One region of the Kineococcus anabasis genome, then DNA from elsewhere that is predicted to be linked to it. Evidence: riboswitches for the same ligand, from Rfam matches in the RefSeq annotation. Region 1 holds a riboswitch; the other holds the start of a gene.
The links. A riboswitch is a leader RNA that binds a small molecule or an ion and turns the genes downstream of it on or off. The one in region 1 is predicted to bind thiamine pyrophosphate.
Positions count from the first base shown of each region.

Region 1 (7,676 bases):
CGCTCGCCGAGGGTGCCGTGGCGGGCCGCCGGGGCGGTCCGCGCGCCGTCGCGGCCCATCCTCACCCGGGCCGCGCCCAGCCGCGCCCCGGCGCCCGGCGCGGTCCCGGTCCCCGGTCCGGGTCCGTCCCGGCCAGCACCCGCGCCGCGGCGGCCACCACCGCGGCCCCCAGCGACACCGACCCGAGCGTGTCGCTGAGCCAGTGGGCCCCGACCACCAGCCGGTCGAGGGCGACGAGCGCCACGACCGCCACCCACAGCGCCCACACCAGCCGCCGGTGCGCGGCCCGCCGCAGGGCCCGGGCCGCCACCAGCGCCCCGCAGCCGCCCACGACCGTGGCGGCGAGCACGTGCCCGGAGGGGAAGGCGCCGCCCTCGGCGGTCGTCAGCAGCGTGTCCAGCGGGGGGCGGCGCCGGCCCACCAGGTCCTTGGCGAGGGGGGACGCGGCACCGCCCACGATGATCGCCACCGCCACGACGCCCACGCTGCGGCGGGCGCCCCGCCACACCGCGACCAGGGCCACCGCGCTGGCGCAGACCCACCACCAGCCGGGCTGGGTGACGGCCTCCACGACGCGCCCGGCCCGCCCCAGCGCCGGCTCGGCCGCGACCAGGCCCCCCGCCCACCGGTTCACCGCGCCGTCCAGCGCCAGCAGCGGCCCGTAGCCGGTGGCGACGAGCACCGTCAGCACCGCGAACGGCAGCGCCAGCGCCGCGACGAGCCCCCAGCCGGGCCGCCGCGGCGCTCCCGGCCGGGGACGCGCCCCGGGACGGTCCGTCACGGGGCCGCCGGTGCCACCTGCGGCTTGGCGTCCACGCCGGCCTCCCGGCGCTGCGCGGCCGTGACGGGCGCCGGCGCACCGGTCAGCGGGTCGAGCCCACCGCCGGACTTGGGGAAGGCGATGACCTCGCGGATGGACTCGGCACCGGAGAGCAGCGCCACCACGCGGTCCCAGCCGAACGCGATGCCGCCGTGCGGGGGCGCACCGAAGGAGAACGCGTCCAGCAGGAAGCCGAACTTCTCCCGCGCCTGCTCCTCCTCGATGCCCATGACCGCGAACACCCGCTCCTGCACGTCGCGGCGGTGGATCCGGATCGAGCCGCCGCCGATCTCGTTGCCGTTGCAGACGATGTCGTAGGCGTAGGCCAGGGCGTTCTCGGGGTCGGTGTCGAAGGTGTCCAGGTGCTCCGGCTTCGGGGAGGTGAACGCGTGGTGCACCGCGGTCCAGGTCCCCGAGCCGACGGCCACGTCGTCGGTCTCGTCGGCCCGCTCGAACATCGGCGCGTCCACCACCCAGGTGAACGCCCACGCGTCCTCGTCGATCAGGCCGCAGCGGCGCGCGATCTCCTGGCGGGCCGCGCCCAGCAGCGCGCGCTGGGCGCCCCGCGGGCCGGCGGCGAAGAAGATGCAGTCGCCGGGCTGCGCGCCGACGTGGGCGGCGATGCCCGCCTTCTCCTCCTCGGAGAGGTTCTTGGCGACCGGCCCGCCGAGCTCGCCGCCCTCGCCGACGAGCACGTAGGCCAGGCCGCGGGCGCCGCGCTGCTTGGCCCACTCCTGCCAGGCGTCGAGCTGCTTGCGCGGCTGGGAGGCGCCGCCGGGCATGACGACCGCGCCGACGTAGGGGGCCTGGAACACGCGGAAGGTGGTGCCGGAGAAGAACTCCGTGCAGTCGGTCAGCTCCACCCCGAAGCGCAGGTCCGGCTTGTCCGAGCCGAAGCGCGCCATGGCCTCGGCGTAGGTCATCCGCGGCAGCGGGGTGGGCACCTCGTAGCCGACGAGGCCCCACAGCGCGGTGAGGACCTCCTCGGCGAGGGCGATGACGTCGTCCTGCTCGACGAAGCTCATCTCCACGTCGAGCTGGGTGAACTCCGGCTGCCGGTCGGCGCGGAAGTCCTCGTCGCGGTAGCAGCGGGCGATCTGGTAGTACCGCTCCAGCCCGGCGACCATGAGGAGCTGCTTGAACAGCTGCGGGCTCTGCGGCAGCGCGTACCAGGAACCCGGCTGCAGGCGGGCCGGGACCAGGAAGTCGCGGGCACCCTCGGGGGTGGAGCGCGTCAGCGTGGGCGTCTCGACCTCCACGAAGGCGTGGCGCTGCAGGACCTCCCGGGCGGCACGGTTGACCTCGCTGCGCAGGCGCATCGCGGCGGCCGGCGCGGGGCGGCGCAGGTCCAGGTAGCGGTAGCGCAGCCGCGCCTCCTCGCCGACCTGGACGTGCTCGTCGATCTGGAAGGGCAGGGGCGCGGCCGGGTTGAGGACCTCCAGCTCCTCCGCGGCGACCTCGACGGCGCCGGTGGGGATGTTGGGGTTCTCGTTGCCCGCCGGGCGGGCGCCCACGGTGCCGGTGACGCGCACGCAGTACTCGTTGCGCAGGTCGTGGGCGCCGCCGCGCTCCAGGACCTCGTCGCGCACCACGACCTGCACGACGCCCGAGGCGTCCCGCAGGTCCAGGAAGGCGACCCCGCCGTGGTCCCGGCGGCGTGCCACCCACCCGGTGAGGGTCACGGTGGTGCCGGCGGCGTCGGCGCGCAGGGTGCCGGCCTCGTGGGTGCGGAGCACGGGGGCTGTCCTTCCGTCGGGGTGGCGGCCGCGTCGGTGCGCCCGGCCGCGGGGCGATCCTACGGACCGGCCGGTCGGGGCGCGTCGTTCAGGCGGGGGCCGGCGCCGGGGCCTCGCGCAGCCGCCGCGCGAACTCCGCGGCCGCTGCTCCCGGGTCGTCCGCCTCGGTGAGCGCCCGCACGACGACGACCCGGCGGGCGCCCGCGTCGAGCACCTCCTCGAGGGTGCCCAGGTCGATCCCGCCGATCGCGAACCACGGCGTCGCGGTGCCGGTGGCGGCGGCGAGGCGCACGAGGTCCGTTCCCACCGCCGCGCGCCCGGGTTTCGTCGGCGTCGCCCACACCGGTCCCGTGCAGAAGTAGCCGACCTGCGGGTCGGCGGCCGCCCCGCGCGCCTGCTCCGCGGTGTGGGTGGAGCGGCCGAGCACCACGTCCGGCCCGACGACGCGGCGGGCCGCGGCGGGCGGCAGGTCGCGCTGGCCCAGGTGCAGGACGTCCGCGCCCGCGGCGAGGGCCACGTCGGCGCGGTCGTTCACCGCGAACAGGCGTCCGTGCCGGCGCGCGGCGGCGGCGAACACCTCGAGCAGCTCCAGCTCCTCCGCGGCCTCCAGGTCCTTCTCCCGCAGCTGCACCACGTCGACGCCGCCGGCCAGGACCGCGTCGAGGAACTGCTCCAGGTCGCCCTGGCGGCGGCGTGCGCCGGTGCACAGGTACAGGCGGGCGTCGGCGAGGCGGACGGCCGCGCCGGCGGCGGGGGTCGTGGGCACGGGCGGGAGTCTGCCACCGGTGCGCGCCGGGGCCGCCCGGCGGCCGGGCGCCCGCGTGCGGGCCGGGGCGCCGCGGACCCGGCGGGTATGGTGAGGCCGACCACGGGAGCCCGTGCAGCGGGCTGAGAGGGCGAGCGGACTCGCCGACCGTCGAACCTGATCCGGGTCGTGCCGGCGAAGGGAGTGCAGTGGAGTCCTCGCGCGCCGGCTACGACCTCGCCGTCGTCGGGGGCGGCGTCATCGGCCTGAGCTGCGCCTGGCGCGCCGCGCAGCGCGGCCTGAGCGTCGCCCTGGCCGACCCCTCCCCCGGCTCGGGCGCCTCGCACGTCGCGGCCGGGATGCTGGCCCCCGTCACCGAGCTGCACCCCGGCGAGGAGGACCTGCTCCGGCTCAACCTGGAGGCCGCGCGCGGCTACGCGCTCTTCGCGGCGGAGGTGGAGGCCGCGGGCGGTACCGGCGTCGGCTACCGGCGCTGCGGCACCCTCGCGGTGGCCCTGGACCCCTCCGACCGGGCCGTGCTCGCCGAGGCGCAGGACCTGCAGCGCTCCCTGGGCCTGACCTCCGAGCGCCTCACCTCCCGCGAGTGCCGCAGGCTGGAGCCGCTGCTCTCCCCGGACGTCGCGGGCGGGCTGTGGGTGGAGGGCGACCACCAGGTCGACAACCGCCGGCTGCTGGCCGGGCTGCGCGCCGCGTGCGCCGCCGCCGGGGTGCGGGTGCACGCGCAGCGGGCCGCCGTGCGCGTGCGGCAGGGCCGCGCCGTGGGGCTCGACCTGGCCGACGGCACGGTCCTGGCGGCGGAGCGGGTGCTGCTCACCGCCGGTGCCGCCGCCGGGGAGGCGCCCGGGGTGCCCGCCGGCCTCCTGCCGCCGGTGCGCCCGGTGAAGGGGCAGATCCTGCGGCTGCGGACCCCCCCGGCGCTGCGGCCGGTGCTCTCGCGCACCGTGCGCGGCGTGGTGCGCGGAGCGTCCGTGTACCTCGTGCCGCGTGAGGACGGCGAGCTCGTCGTGGGCGCCACGTCCGAGGACCGCGGGTTCGACGAGACCGTCACCGCCGGGGGCGTGTACGAGCTGCTGCGCGACGCGCAGGCGCTGCTGCCCGTGACGGCGGAACTGGAGCTCGCCGAGACCGCGGCCCGCTGCCGCCCCGGCTCACCGGACAACGGCCCCCTCGTGGGCGAGGGCGCCCTGCCCGGCCTGCTGCTGGCGGCCGGGCACCACCGCAACGGCATGCTGCTGGCGGGGATCACCGGGGAGGCCGTCGCCGCGCTGCTGGCCGGGGAGGCGCTCCCGGACGTGCTGCGGCCCTTCTCCCCCGCCCGCTTCGGCGTGGGCGCCCCCGAGCCCGCCCTGCGCTGAGCGGCCGCGCACCCCGCGACGAGCAGCCCCGCGACCAGCACCGCGCGACCAGCACCGCGCGACGAGCACCGCACCAGAGGAGAGGACGCCATGGACACCCCCACCGCCGACGCCCCGGCCGCCGTCGGGTTCCGGCTCAACGGCGAGGACGGCAGCGCCCCGGCCGGCACGAGCATCGCCGACGTCGTGGCCCGCCTGCTCCCGCCCGGCGCCAGCACCGACGGCGTCGCCGTCGCCGTGGACGACGAGGTCGTCCCCCGCGGGCACTGGCAGCAGCGGCGGGTGCGCCAGGGCGATCGCGTCGAGGTCCTCACCGCGGTGGCGGGGGGCTGAGCGTGACCACTGAGCTGACCGGCACGGGCGGCCTGACCGCGGCCACCGGGGACCCGCTGCGCATCGCCGGGCAGGAGTTCTCCTCCCGGCTCATCACCGGCGCCGGTGGCGCGGCGAACCTGGACGTCCTGGAGCGCGCCCTCGCGGAGTCAGGCACCGAGCTCACCACCGTGGCGATGCGCCGCGTGGACCCCGCCGCCCGCGGGTCGCTGCTGGACGTGCTGCGCCGCCTCGGGGTGCGGGTGCTGCCCAACACCGCCGGCTGCCGCACCGCCGGGGAGGCGGTGCTGACGGCACGCCTGGCCCGCGAGGCGCTCGGCACGGACTGGGTGAAGCTGGAGGTCGTCGCCGACGAGCACACCCTGCTGCCGGACCCGGTGGAACTCCTCGACGCCGCCGAGGCGCTCGTGGCCGACGGCTTCACCGTCCTGCCCTACACCAGCGACGACCCCGTCCTGGCCCGCCGCCTGGAGCAGGCCGGCTGCGCCGCCGTCATGCCGCTGGGCGCCCCGATCGGCACCGGCCTGGGAATCCTCAACCCCCACAACATCGAGCTGATCGCCGACCGCGCAGGGGTTCCCGTCGTCCTCGACGCCGGCATCGGCACGGCCTCCGACGCGGCGCTGGCGATGGAGCTGGGCTGCGACGCGGTCCTGCTGGCCTCGGCGGTGACCCGGGCGCGCAACCCCGTCACCATGGCCCGCGCGATGCGGCTGGCCGTCGAGGCGGGCCGGGCCGCGCGCCTGGCCGGGCGCATCCCGCGGCGCCACCACGCCCGCAGCGCCAGCCCCCTGGACGGGATGGCCGAGGTGGGGCTGTGAGCGGGGAGGCGCTCGGACCGCTCGTCGGGCCCGGGGAGGACCTGACCGCCGAGGAGGTGCGCCGCTACTCCCGGCACCTGCTGCTGCCGGAGATCGGGCGCAGCGGGCAGCGGAGGCTGAAGAACGCCCGCGTCCTCGTCGTCGGCGCGGGCGGCCTCGGCTCCCCCGTCCTGCTGTACCTGGCGGCCGCCGGGGTCGGCACGATCGGCGTCGTCGACGACGACGTGGTGGACGAGTCGAACCTGCAGCGGCAGGTCGTGCACTCCACCGCCGACGTCGGCCGCGCCAAGGTCGACAGCGCCCGGGAGACCATCGCCGGGATCAACCCCCTCGTGCGGGTCGTCACCCACGCCGAGCGCCTCGCACCCGGCAACGTCGGCGCCCTCGTCGCCGGCTACGACCTCGTCCTCGACGGCAGCGACAACTTCCCCACCCGCTACCTCGTCAACGACGCCTGCTCCGCCGCCGGGGTGCCCTGCGTGTGGGGGGCGGTGCTGCGCTTCGGCGGGCAGGTGGGCCTGTCGTGGGAGGCGCGCGGGCCGCAGTACCGGGACCTGTACCCGGAGCCGCCCGCACCGGGGGACGCGCCGTCCTGCGAGGAGGCCGGGGTGCTCGGCGCGGTCTGCGGCGTCGTGGGCTCCGTGATGGCCGCCGAGGCCGTCAAGCTGATCACCGGGGCCGGGCGCCCGCTGCTCGGGCGGCTGCTCGTCCTGGACGCCCTGGCCATGACGTGGCGCACCCTGCGCGTCGCGAAGGACCCCACCCGCCGGGCCGCGCCCACAGCCACCGCGCCCACGGCCGCCGGGCCCGCCCCGGTGGGCGCGGCGTGCGCGGTCGGCACCGCCGCGCCGGTGCCCGAGGTCGGCGCGGCCGAGCTCGCGGGGATGCTGCGGGAGCGCTCCGCGGGCGGGCCGGGGTTCCTCCTCGTCGACGTCCGCCCGGCGCACGAGCGCGAGATCGTCGCGGTGCCCGGCGCCGTGAACGTGCCGCTGGAGGGGATCCTCTCCGGCGACGCCCTGCCGCGGATCCCAGCCGACGTGGACGTCGTCCTGCACTGCAAGAGCGGTGCGCGCTCGGCCCGCGCCCTGACCGCCCTGCGCGCCGCCGGCTACACGCGGGTGCGCAGCCTGCGCGGCGGCGTCCTGGCCTGGGCGGACGAGGTGGACCCGGCCCTGCCGCGGTACTGAGCCGCACGCGGGCGCGGACGGCGCGCATCGGATCCGCGCCGCCGGGTACGGGCGCGGCGAGCGCACCGCAGCGGTGCGCGTCCCGATGCGAAGGAGGAGACCGTGGCCGACGTCCCCCAGCCCGTCACCGACAACACCATCCGCGTCCGCCAGCTCAGCCACTACCAGTTCAGCTGGGTCGCCGGTGAGCCCGGTTCCAACGGCACCTACACCCTCCAGCTCGTCCTGGACCAGGGCGCCTGGGAGGAGGTCCTCACGCTGACCGCGGACGACGCCGACGCGCTGCAGGACCTGCTGAAGAACACCGAGACGGTCCACTACGACGTCGAGCGCCGCAGCCTCATCTTCGGCGTGACGCCCGCCGGCTCCTGACCCGGCCGGCGCCGGGCGGACCCCTACAGGCCCCGCAGGTAGGGGTTGGAGGCCCGCTCGGCGCCGACCGTCGTCGCCGGGCCGTGCCCCGGCAGCACCGGCACCTCGTCGTCCAGGGGCAGCACCCGCTCCCGCAGGCTGCGCAGCATCGCGGCGTGGTCCCCGCCGGGCAGGTCCGTGCGGCCGATCGAGCCGGCGAACAGGACGTCCCCCGACAGGCACAGGTCCGCCTCGCCCGGTCGCCGCACGAGGAACATCACCGAGCCCTCGGTGTGGCCGGGGGCGT
Region 1 is NZ_BAAIHU010000001.1:577,096-584,771, forward strand. It holds gene ACYQBY_RS02610 (phosphatase PAP2 family protein) at 62-781, opposite strand; gene aspS (aspartate--tRNA ligase) at 778-2,556, opposite strand; gene thiE (thiamine phosphate synthase) at 2,645-3,322, opposite strand; TPP riboswitch at 3,415-3,522, shown strand; gene thiO (glycine oxidase ThiO) at 3,511-4,677, shown strand; gene thiS (sulfur carrier protein ThiS) at 4,768-5,010, shown strand; gene ACYQBY_RS02635 (thiazole synthase) at 5,043-5,831, shown strand; gene moeB (molybdopterin-synthase adenylyltransferase MoeB) at 5,828-7,018, shown strand; gene ACYQBY_RS02645 (hypothetical protein) at 7,121-7,390, shown strand; gene ACYQBY_RS02650 (MBL fold metallo-hydrolase) at 7,414-7,676, opposite strand, start outside.

Region 2 (7,676 bases), on a different contig from region 1:
GCACGGCGGGCAGCACGCGGGGCTGACGGACCAGGACCAGCAGGACCGCGCCACCTCCCAGGTGATCAGCGCGACGTTCGGCGACTTCGGGGTGGACCAGATCGCCGGCTCGATGCCCCTGTTCATCAACCTCACCCGGGGCTTCTTCACGGGGGAGCTGCCCATCCCGTGCACACCCAGCCAGGTGGTGCTGGAGCTGCTGGAGGACATCACCGTCGACGAGGAGGTGCTGGAGGGCCTGCGGGAGCTCCAACGGCAGGGCTACCGCATCGCCGTGGACGACTTCGCCGGTGAGGAACACCGCTTCGACGCCGTGCGCCTCGCGTCCTACGTGAAGATCGACCACTCCGCGACGGGGGAGTCCTTCGAGGAGGTGCTGCGCCTGGCGAGGGAGCTGAACCCGCAGGCGCAGGTCGTCGTGGAGCGCATCGAGGAGGAGGCGGTCTTCGCGGCGTGCCGCGACCTCGGCGTCGACCTCTTCCAAGGGTTCCTGCTGCAGCGGCCGGTGACGCTGGAGCGGACCAGCCTGTCCCCCTCGCAGGTGGTGTGCCTGCGGCTGGTGCGGGCGCTGACCGGCGAGGAGGCGCCCATCGAGGAGATCGAGGAGCTCGTCGCGTCGGACCCCGGGCTGAGCGTGCGGGTGCTGCGGACGGTGCGCTCCGCCGCGCACGGCACCGTGCAGGAGATCACCTCGCTGCGGCAGGCGATCGCGCTGCTGGGGCGCCGGCAGCTGTGCTCCTGGGTGGTGCTGCTGCTGCTGGGCGGGGTGGCCCGCTCGGACCGGGAGCAGTTCGTCCTGGTCCTGGCGCGGGCCGCGGCGTGCGCGCGCCTGGTGCGGCAGGACGTCGACGTCGCCTACACCGTGGGCCTGCTGTCGGGCGTGTCGAAGGTGCTGGGCGTCGGGGCGGGGGAGCTGGTCGAGACGACGGGGGTGGCGCCGAGCGTGCGGGCGGCGCTGCTGGACCACGAGGGCCCGGCCGGCCGGGCCCTCGCGGCGGTCCTGGCGTACGAGGAGGAGGACCCGGCGGGCGTCAGCGCCGCGGGGCACGAGCTGTACGAGGTGTCCCGGGTGTACCTCGCGGCCCTCAGCGGCGCCATGACCTCGGTGGAGGTGGTCACGGAGGGCTCGGCGGCCTGAGCGGCGTGCCCGGCGGGGCGGGGCCGCCACCGGGCACGCCGCCCGGGTGGATCAGGTGGGGCCGTGGCCCATGCCGGGCGGGCGCGCGCCGACGGCCTTGCGGTAGTAGGCGGCGGCCTGCCGCTCGGCGATCAGCCGCGCGATGCCGATGACGGCACCGGAGGCCAGCGCCCACAGCACGGCCTCCTTCCAGCCCACGTCCGGGTCCTCCGGGTTGTCCGGCGGGTTGGTGCCCGTGGCGAGCTTCCAGCCGCGCTTGGTCACCGCGTTGGCGAGGGCGCCGGCGCCGACGGCGGCACCGGTCCCGAGGAGTTTCCACAACATCGCGTTCATGGTCCGCACCCTGCCCTACAGGACATCGGCGAGCCAGCGCAGCACCGGCACCAGCGCGGTGGCCGACAGCGCCAGCATGCCCAGCGCGACGACCAGGGCCACGAGCCGCACCCCGCGGGAGGGTCCGCCGGTGTCCGGGTCGCGCAGCATCCTCAGCACGGTGCACAGCCTCGCAGGAGCACGGCACGGCCTCGCAGGAGCACGGCACAGCCTCGCAGCAGCACGGGGCACAGCCTCGCAGGTCCGGGCCGGTGCCGTCCCGCCACCACCGCGGGACGCCGGGACCGGCCCGGCGTCCGGTACCGTCAGCAGCACGACAGGGGAGCGCCGCGGGGCGCTGAGAGTGCGGGAGACCGCAGACCCTCGAACCTGACCCGGTTAGCACCGGCGTAGGGAGTCGGGCCGTCTCGACCGGGGCTCACGGAGAGCACCCGGTCCCCCTCCTGTGTACCGGGAGGACATGTCATGACCGCGCACACCCCCCAGACCGGCCGGGCGGGCACGCCGCCGGTGGAGCGGGAGGCCGACGGCGGCAGCGTGCTGGCGCGCCGGCCGCTGACGCGCTGGCGGACGGTCGACCTGACCACCGCCGCGATGCTCGGTGCCGCCTTCGGTGTCGTGTTCTGGGGCTGGGACCAGCTCTACTACGCCCTCTCCCCGACCCTGACCGCGCTGTTCCCGCCGGTGACCGCGATCGTCGCCGGCGTCTGGCTGCTGCCCGCCGTGGTCGGTGCCCTCGTCATCCGACGCCCCGGTGCCGCGCTGTTCGTGGAGGTGCTGGCCGCGACCATCGAGGCGCTCCTGGGCAACGTGTGGGGCACGAACGTCCTCATCTCCGGGTTCCTGCAGGGCCTGGGGGTCGAGATCGTCGTCGCCGCGGTGCTCTGGCGCCGCTTCGGCCCGGCCGTCGCGGTGCTCGCCGGGGTGGCCGCGGCGACCCTGGAGGTCACCGCCTGGGAGTGGCACTCCTACGTCGCCGACTACTCCTGGACGTGGAAGCTGCTGTACCTGCTGTTCTTCGCCGTCTCCGGTGCCGTCGTCGCCGGTCTCGGCGGGTCCGCGCTGGTGCGGGCGCTGGCCCGCGCAGGCGCGCTGCGCTCCTTCCCCGCGGGGGCGGAGGCACGCCGCGCCCGCACCGGCGCCTGACGCCCACCGTGCCCGGCGTCCCGGCCCGGGGGGGCACCGGCGGCGCCGCGCTGCGCGTGCGGGGCCTGACGTGGCACCCGCACGGCGCGGCGCGGCCGGTGCTGTCCGGGGTGGACCTGGACGTGGGACCGGGGGAGCGGGTCCTCCTGGTGGGGCCGAGCGGGGCGGGCAAGTCCACGCTGCTGCGGGCCCTGGCCGGGCTGCTCGGCGACCACGAGGGCGACGCGGCCGGGGAGGTGCTGCTCGACGGGGCGCCGGTGCGCCGGGGTGCTGCGGGCCTGGTCCTGCAGGACCCGCTGGACGCGGTGGTCGCAGCGAGCGCCGGGCGGGACACCGCGTTCGGCCCGGAGAACCTGGCCCTGCCGCGGGAGGTGATCTCCGAGCGGGTGGCCGGGGCGCTGCGGGCGGCCCGCTTCCCCCACGGGCCGGGACGCTCGACGTCGGAGCTGTCCGGTGGGGAGCTGCAGCGCCTGGCGCTGGCGGGGGTGCTGGCGCTGCGGCCGCGGCTGCTGCTGCTGGACGAGCCGACCTCGATGCTGGACGCGGCCACGGCGGCGCTGGTGCGGGACGCGCTGCTGGAGGTCGCGGGGGACCGCACGCTCGTGGTGGTGGACCACCACGTGGGGGCCTGGGCGGACGCGGTGGACCGGGTGGTGGCGCTGGACGCCGCGGGGGAGCTGCTGGCGTCCGGCCCGGCGGGGGCGGTGCTGCGGGGGAACGCGGCGGCGCTGACCGCCGCGGGGGTGTGGCTGCCGGGACTGCCCGGGCCCGCCCCGGTGCTCGTGCCGGCGGAGCTGGTGGAGCCCTCGACGCCCGTCGCGGAGGGGACGACGGTGCTGCGGGGGCGGGCCCTGGAGGTGGTGCGCCGCCGCCGGGGCCTGCGGCCGGCTCCGCCGGTGCGGGTGCTCAGCGGGGTCGACGTGGACGTGCCCGCGGGGGCGCTGACGGCGCTGACCGGGGCGAGCGGTGCGGGCAAGTCGACGCTGGTGGCGGTGCTGGCGGGTCTGCTGCGGCCCACCGGCGGGGAGCTGGCGGCCGCGGCGGGGCTGGCGCGGGGCGCGGGGGCGCACCCGTGGCGGTGGACCTCCCCGCAGCTGGCGGCCCGGGTCGGCTGGGTGCCGCAGCACCCCGAGCACGGGTTCGTGGCGCACACCGCGCGCGAGGAGGTCCGCGCGACCCCGGAGGTGCTGGGGCAGGGGGAGCGCGGGCGGCGGCGCGCGGACGCGCTGCTGGAGCTGGTCGGGCTCGCGGGGCGGGCGGACGTCGAGCCGCACTCGCTCTCCGGCGGTGAGCAGCGCCGCCTCGTGCTGGCCGCCGCCCTCGCCGCGGGGGCGGGGGTGCTGGCGGCGGACGAGCCGACGGTGGGGCAGGACCGCGGCACGTGGGCGCTGGTGGCGGGGGCGCTGGCGTCGGCGGCCGCGGCGGGTGCCGCGGTGGTGGCGGCCACCCACGACGGTGCGCTCGTGCGCGGGGCGCGGCACCGCGTGCACCTGGACGCGGGGTCGCTCGCGGCCCCCGGTCGGGCGGAGGCCGTGGCGTGAGCGCGCCCGCCGTCGCAGCTCGCGCCCGCACCCGGCTCGTCGCCCGGTGCGGGCCGCTGTCGCTGCTCGCGGTGTCCCTGGCCGCCGCCGTCGGGGCCCTGTTCGTGGACTCCTGGCGGGTGGGCCTCGTGGCGCTCGGCGTGCAGCTCGCGCTGGCCCCGTTCGCGGCCTCGGGGGTGCGCGCCACGCTGGTGCGCCTGGTCCCCCTCGGCATCGGCGCGCTGTCCGTGGCGTGGTCCACGTGGCTGCTGGGGGAGGGCGGCCCGGACCGGCTGGAGGTGGCGGCCGGGGCGGCGCTGCGGATCGTCGTGCTGGTCCTGCCCGGCGCGCTGCTGCTCGGCTGGATCGACCCGAGCCGGCTGGGGGACCACCTGGCGCAGCGGCTGCGGCTGCCCGCGCGGCCGGTGGTGGCGGCCTCGGCCGCGCTGCAGCGGTTCGAGTCCCTGCACGAGACGTGGGACTCCCTGGCGCGGGCGCGGCGCGCGCGGGGTCTGGGGCCCTCGCGCTCGCCGGTGCGGCGCGCGGGGTTCTTCGCGGCGATGACGTTCGGGATGCTGGTGGCGGCGCTGCGCTCGGCGGAGCGGATGGCCGTGGCGATGGACGCGCGGGGTTTCGCGGACTGCTCGCGGCGGACGTGGGCGGAACCGGCGCCGTGGACGGGGGCCGACTCGGCCCTGGTGGCGGTGGGGGCGCTGGTCGCGGCGGTCCCGGCGGTGGCGGGCGTCCTGCTGCCCTGAGGGTGCGGCGCCTACGATCGGACGGGGTGCACCGCGACGACAGGGGGCCACGTGATCGGCACAAGGCTCGGGGCGGCGCTGGCGGGGCTGGTGGTCCCGGTGCTGCTGCTCACCTCGTGCGGTGGCCCCGCCGGGGAGGGCGAGGAGCGCAGGGGCACCGTGGGGATCGCGATGCCCACGCGCACCTCGGAGCGCTGGGTCGCCGACGGCGCGAACATGGTGGAGCAGTTCGAGGCGGCCGGGTACGCCACGGACCTGCGCTACGCCGAGGACGACATCCCCGCGCAGCTGGAGCAGGTCGGGGCGATGGTCGAGCGGGGCGTGGAGGTGCTGGTGGTCGCGGCCATCGACGGCCGCAGGCTGGCGCCGGTCCTGGAGCGGGCGCAGGAGGCGGGCATCCCCGTCATCTCCTACGACCGCCTGATCCTGGACTCCCCGAACGTCGACTACTACGCCACGTTCGACAACCTGCAGGTCGGCCGCCTCCAGGGCGCCCACATCCGCGACGCCCTGGACCTGGACACCGCGCCGGGCCCGTTCGAGCTGGAGGTCTTCGGCGGCTCCCCGGACGACAACAACGCCTACTTCTTCTTCCGCGGGGCGATGGAGGTCCTGCAGCCCCACCTGGACTCCGGCAGGCTCCGCGTGCGCAGCGGGGAGGTGACGATGGAGGAGTGCTCGACGCTGCGCTGGTCGGGGCGGACCGCGGGGGAGCGCATGGCGCGGCTGCTGGCGGAGCACCACGCCCGGCCGGGCGAGGAGGTCGACGCGGTGCTCTCGCCGTACGACGGCATCAGCCGGGGTGTGCTGGAGGCGCTGCGGGAGGCGGGGTACGGCACGCCGGGCAGGCCGCTGCCGGTGGTGACGGGGCAGGACGCGGAGCTGGAGTCGGTGCGCTCCATCGTCGCGGGGGAGCAGGCGCAGACCGTCTACAAGGACACCCGGGAGCTGGCGAGGGTGGCGGTGCGGATGGCGACGGCCACCCTGGAGGGGCGCCGGCCGCCGCTCAACGACGAGCGGACGTACGACAACGGCGTGAAGGTGGTGCCGTCGTACCTGCTGCCGCCGGTGTCGGTGGACCGCTCGAACTACCGGCAGGTCCTCGTCGAGGGCGGCTACTACACGGCGGAGCAGGTCGGCGGCTGAGGGCCCCGGTGGTGCCGCCCCGGTGGTGCCGCCCGGTGGCGGGGACGTTCGGCGCGTGGCGCGCCGGCGTGTCGGGGCGGAACGTCCCCGTCGGGCTCGGCCGTTGCCTTGGCGGGGACGTTCCGCGGGCGGCGCGCGGGCGTGTCGGGGCGGAACGTCCCCGTCGGGGACAGGGCAGCAGCCAGGGCAGCCAGGGCAGCAGCCAGGGCAGCCGGGCAGCGTGCGGCCCGGGTGCGCGCGGTCAGGGTGGGACCAGGGTGGGACCAGGGTTCGGCCGGGAACACGGGGAGGCCACCGCCCGTTGAGTTGAGCGACACCGACTCAAGACCACTGAGGCTCCGCTTGACAAGGCCGGAGGCCCGTGGAGACTTGAGCCAGGAACGCTCAAGCGGCCCGCCGGGCCGCTCCACCAGCTCGACCCGAAGGAGCACGCACCATGGCACGAGCCGTCGGCATCGACCTCGGCACCACCAACTCCGTCGTCTCCGTCCTGGAGGGCGGCGAGCCCACGGTCATCGCCAACGCCGAGGGCGGCCGCACGACCCCCTCCGTCGTGGCCTTCGCCAAGAGCGGCGAGGTCCTCGTCGGCGAGATCGCCAAGCGCCAGGCCGTCACGAACGTCGACCGCACCACCCGCTCGGTCAAGCGCCACATCGGCACCGACTGGAACATCGGGATCGACGACAAGAAGTACACGCCGCAGGAGATCAGCGCCCGCATCCTGCAGAAGCTCAAGCGCGACGCGGAGAGCTACCTCGGCGAGTCCGTGACGGACGCCGTCATCACCGTCCCCGCGTACTTCAACGACGCCCAGCGCCAGGCCACCAAGGAGGCCGGTGAGATCGCGGGCCTCAACGTCCTGCGCATCATCAACGAGCCCACCGCCGCGGCCCTGGCCTACGGCCTCGACAAGGGCAAGGAGGACGAGCTCATCCTCGTCTTCGACCTCGGCGGCGGCACGTTCGACGTGTCCCTCCTGGAGGTCGGCAAGGACGAGGACGGCTTCTCCACCATCCAGGTCCGCGCGACGTCCGGCGACAACCACCTCGGTGGCGACGACTGGGACCAGCGGATCGTGGACCACCTGCTGCAGAAGGTGAAGCTCACGACGGGCATGGACCTGTCCAAGGACAAGATCGCCATGCAGCGCCTGCGGGAGGCCGCCGAGCAGGCGAAGAAGGAGCTCTCCAGCTCCACCGCCACCGGCATCTCCCTGCAGTACCTGTCGATGACGGAGAACGGCCCCGTCCACCTGGACGAGCAGCTCACCCGCGCGCAGTTCGAGCAGCTGACCTCGGACCTGCTGGAGCGCACCAAGAACCCGTTCCACCAGGTCATCAAGGACGCCGACGTCTCCCTCAAGGACATCGACCACGTCGTGCTCGTGGGTGGTTCCACCCGCATGCCGGCCGTGGCGAACGTCGTGCGCGAGCTGACCGGTGGCCGCGAGCCCAACAAGGGCGTGAACCCCGACGAGGTCGTCGCCATCGGCGCGGCCCTGCAGGCCGGTGTCCTCAAGGGCGAGCGCAAGGACGTCCTGCTCATCGACGTGACCCCGCTGTCCCTCGGCATCGAGACCAAGGGCGGGATCATGACCAAGCTGATCGAGCGGAACACGGCCATCCCGACCAAGCG
Region 2 is NZ_BAAIHU010000012.1:154,588-162,263, reverse strand. It holds gene ACYQBY_RS19280 (EAL and HDOD domain-containing protein) at 1-1,138, shown strand, start outside; gene ACYQBY_RS19275 (DUF4235 domain-containing protein) at 1,190-1,471, opposite strand; gene ACYQBY_RS19270 (hypothetical protein) at 1,487-1,621, opposite strand; TPP riboswitch at 1,780-1,884, shown strand; gene ACYQBY_RS19265 (ECF transporter S component) at 1,937-2,617, shown strand; gene ACYQBY_RS19260 (ATP-binding cassette domain-containing protein) at 2,626-4,158, shown strand; gene ACYQBY_RS19255 (energy-coupling factor transporter transmembrane component T family protein) at 4,155-4,895, shown strand; gene chvE (multiple monosaccharide ABC transporter substrate-binding protein) at 4,947-6,041, shown strand; gene dnaK (molecular chaperone DnaK) at 6,478-7,676, shown strand, end outside.
Region 2: another riboswitch for thiamine pyrophosphate. It lies ahead of ACYQBY_RS19265 (ECF transporter S component); the one in region 1 lies ahead of thiO (glycine oxidase ThiO).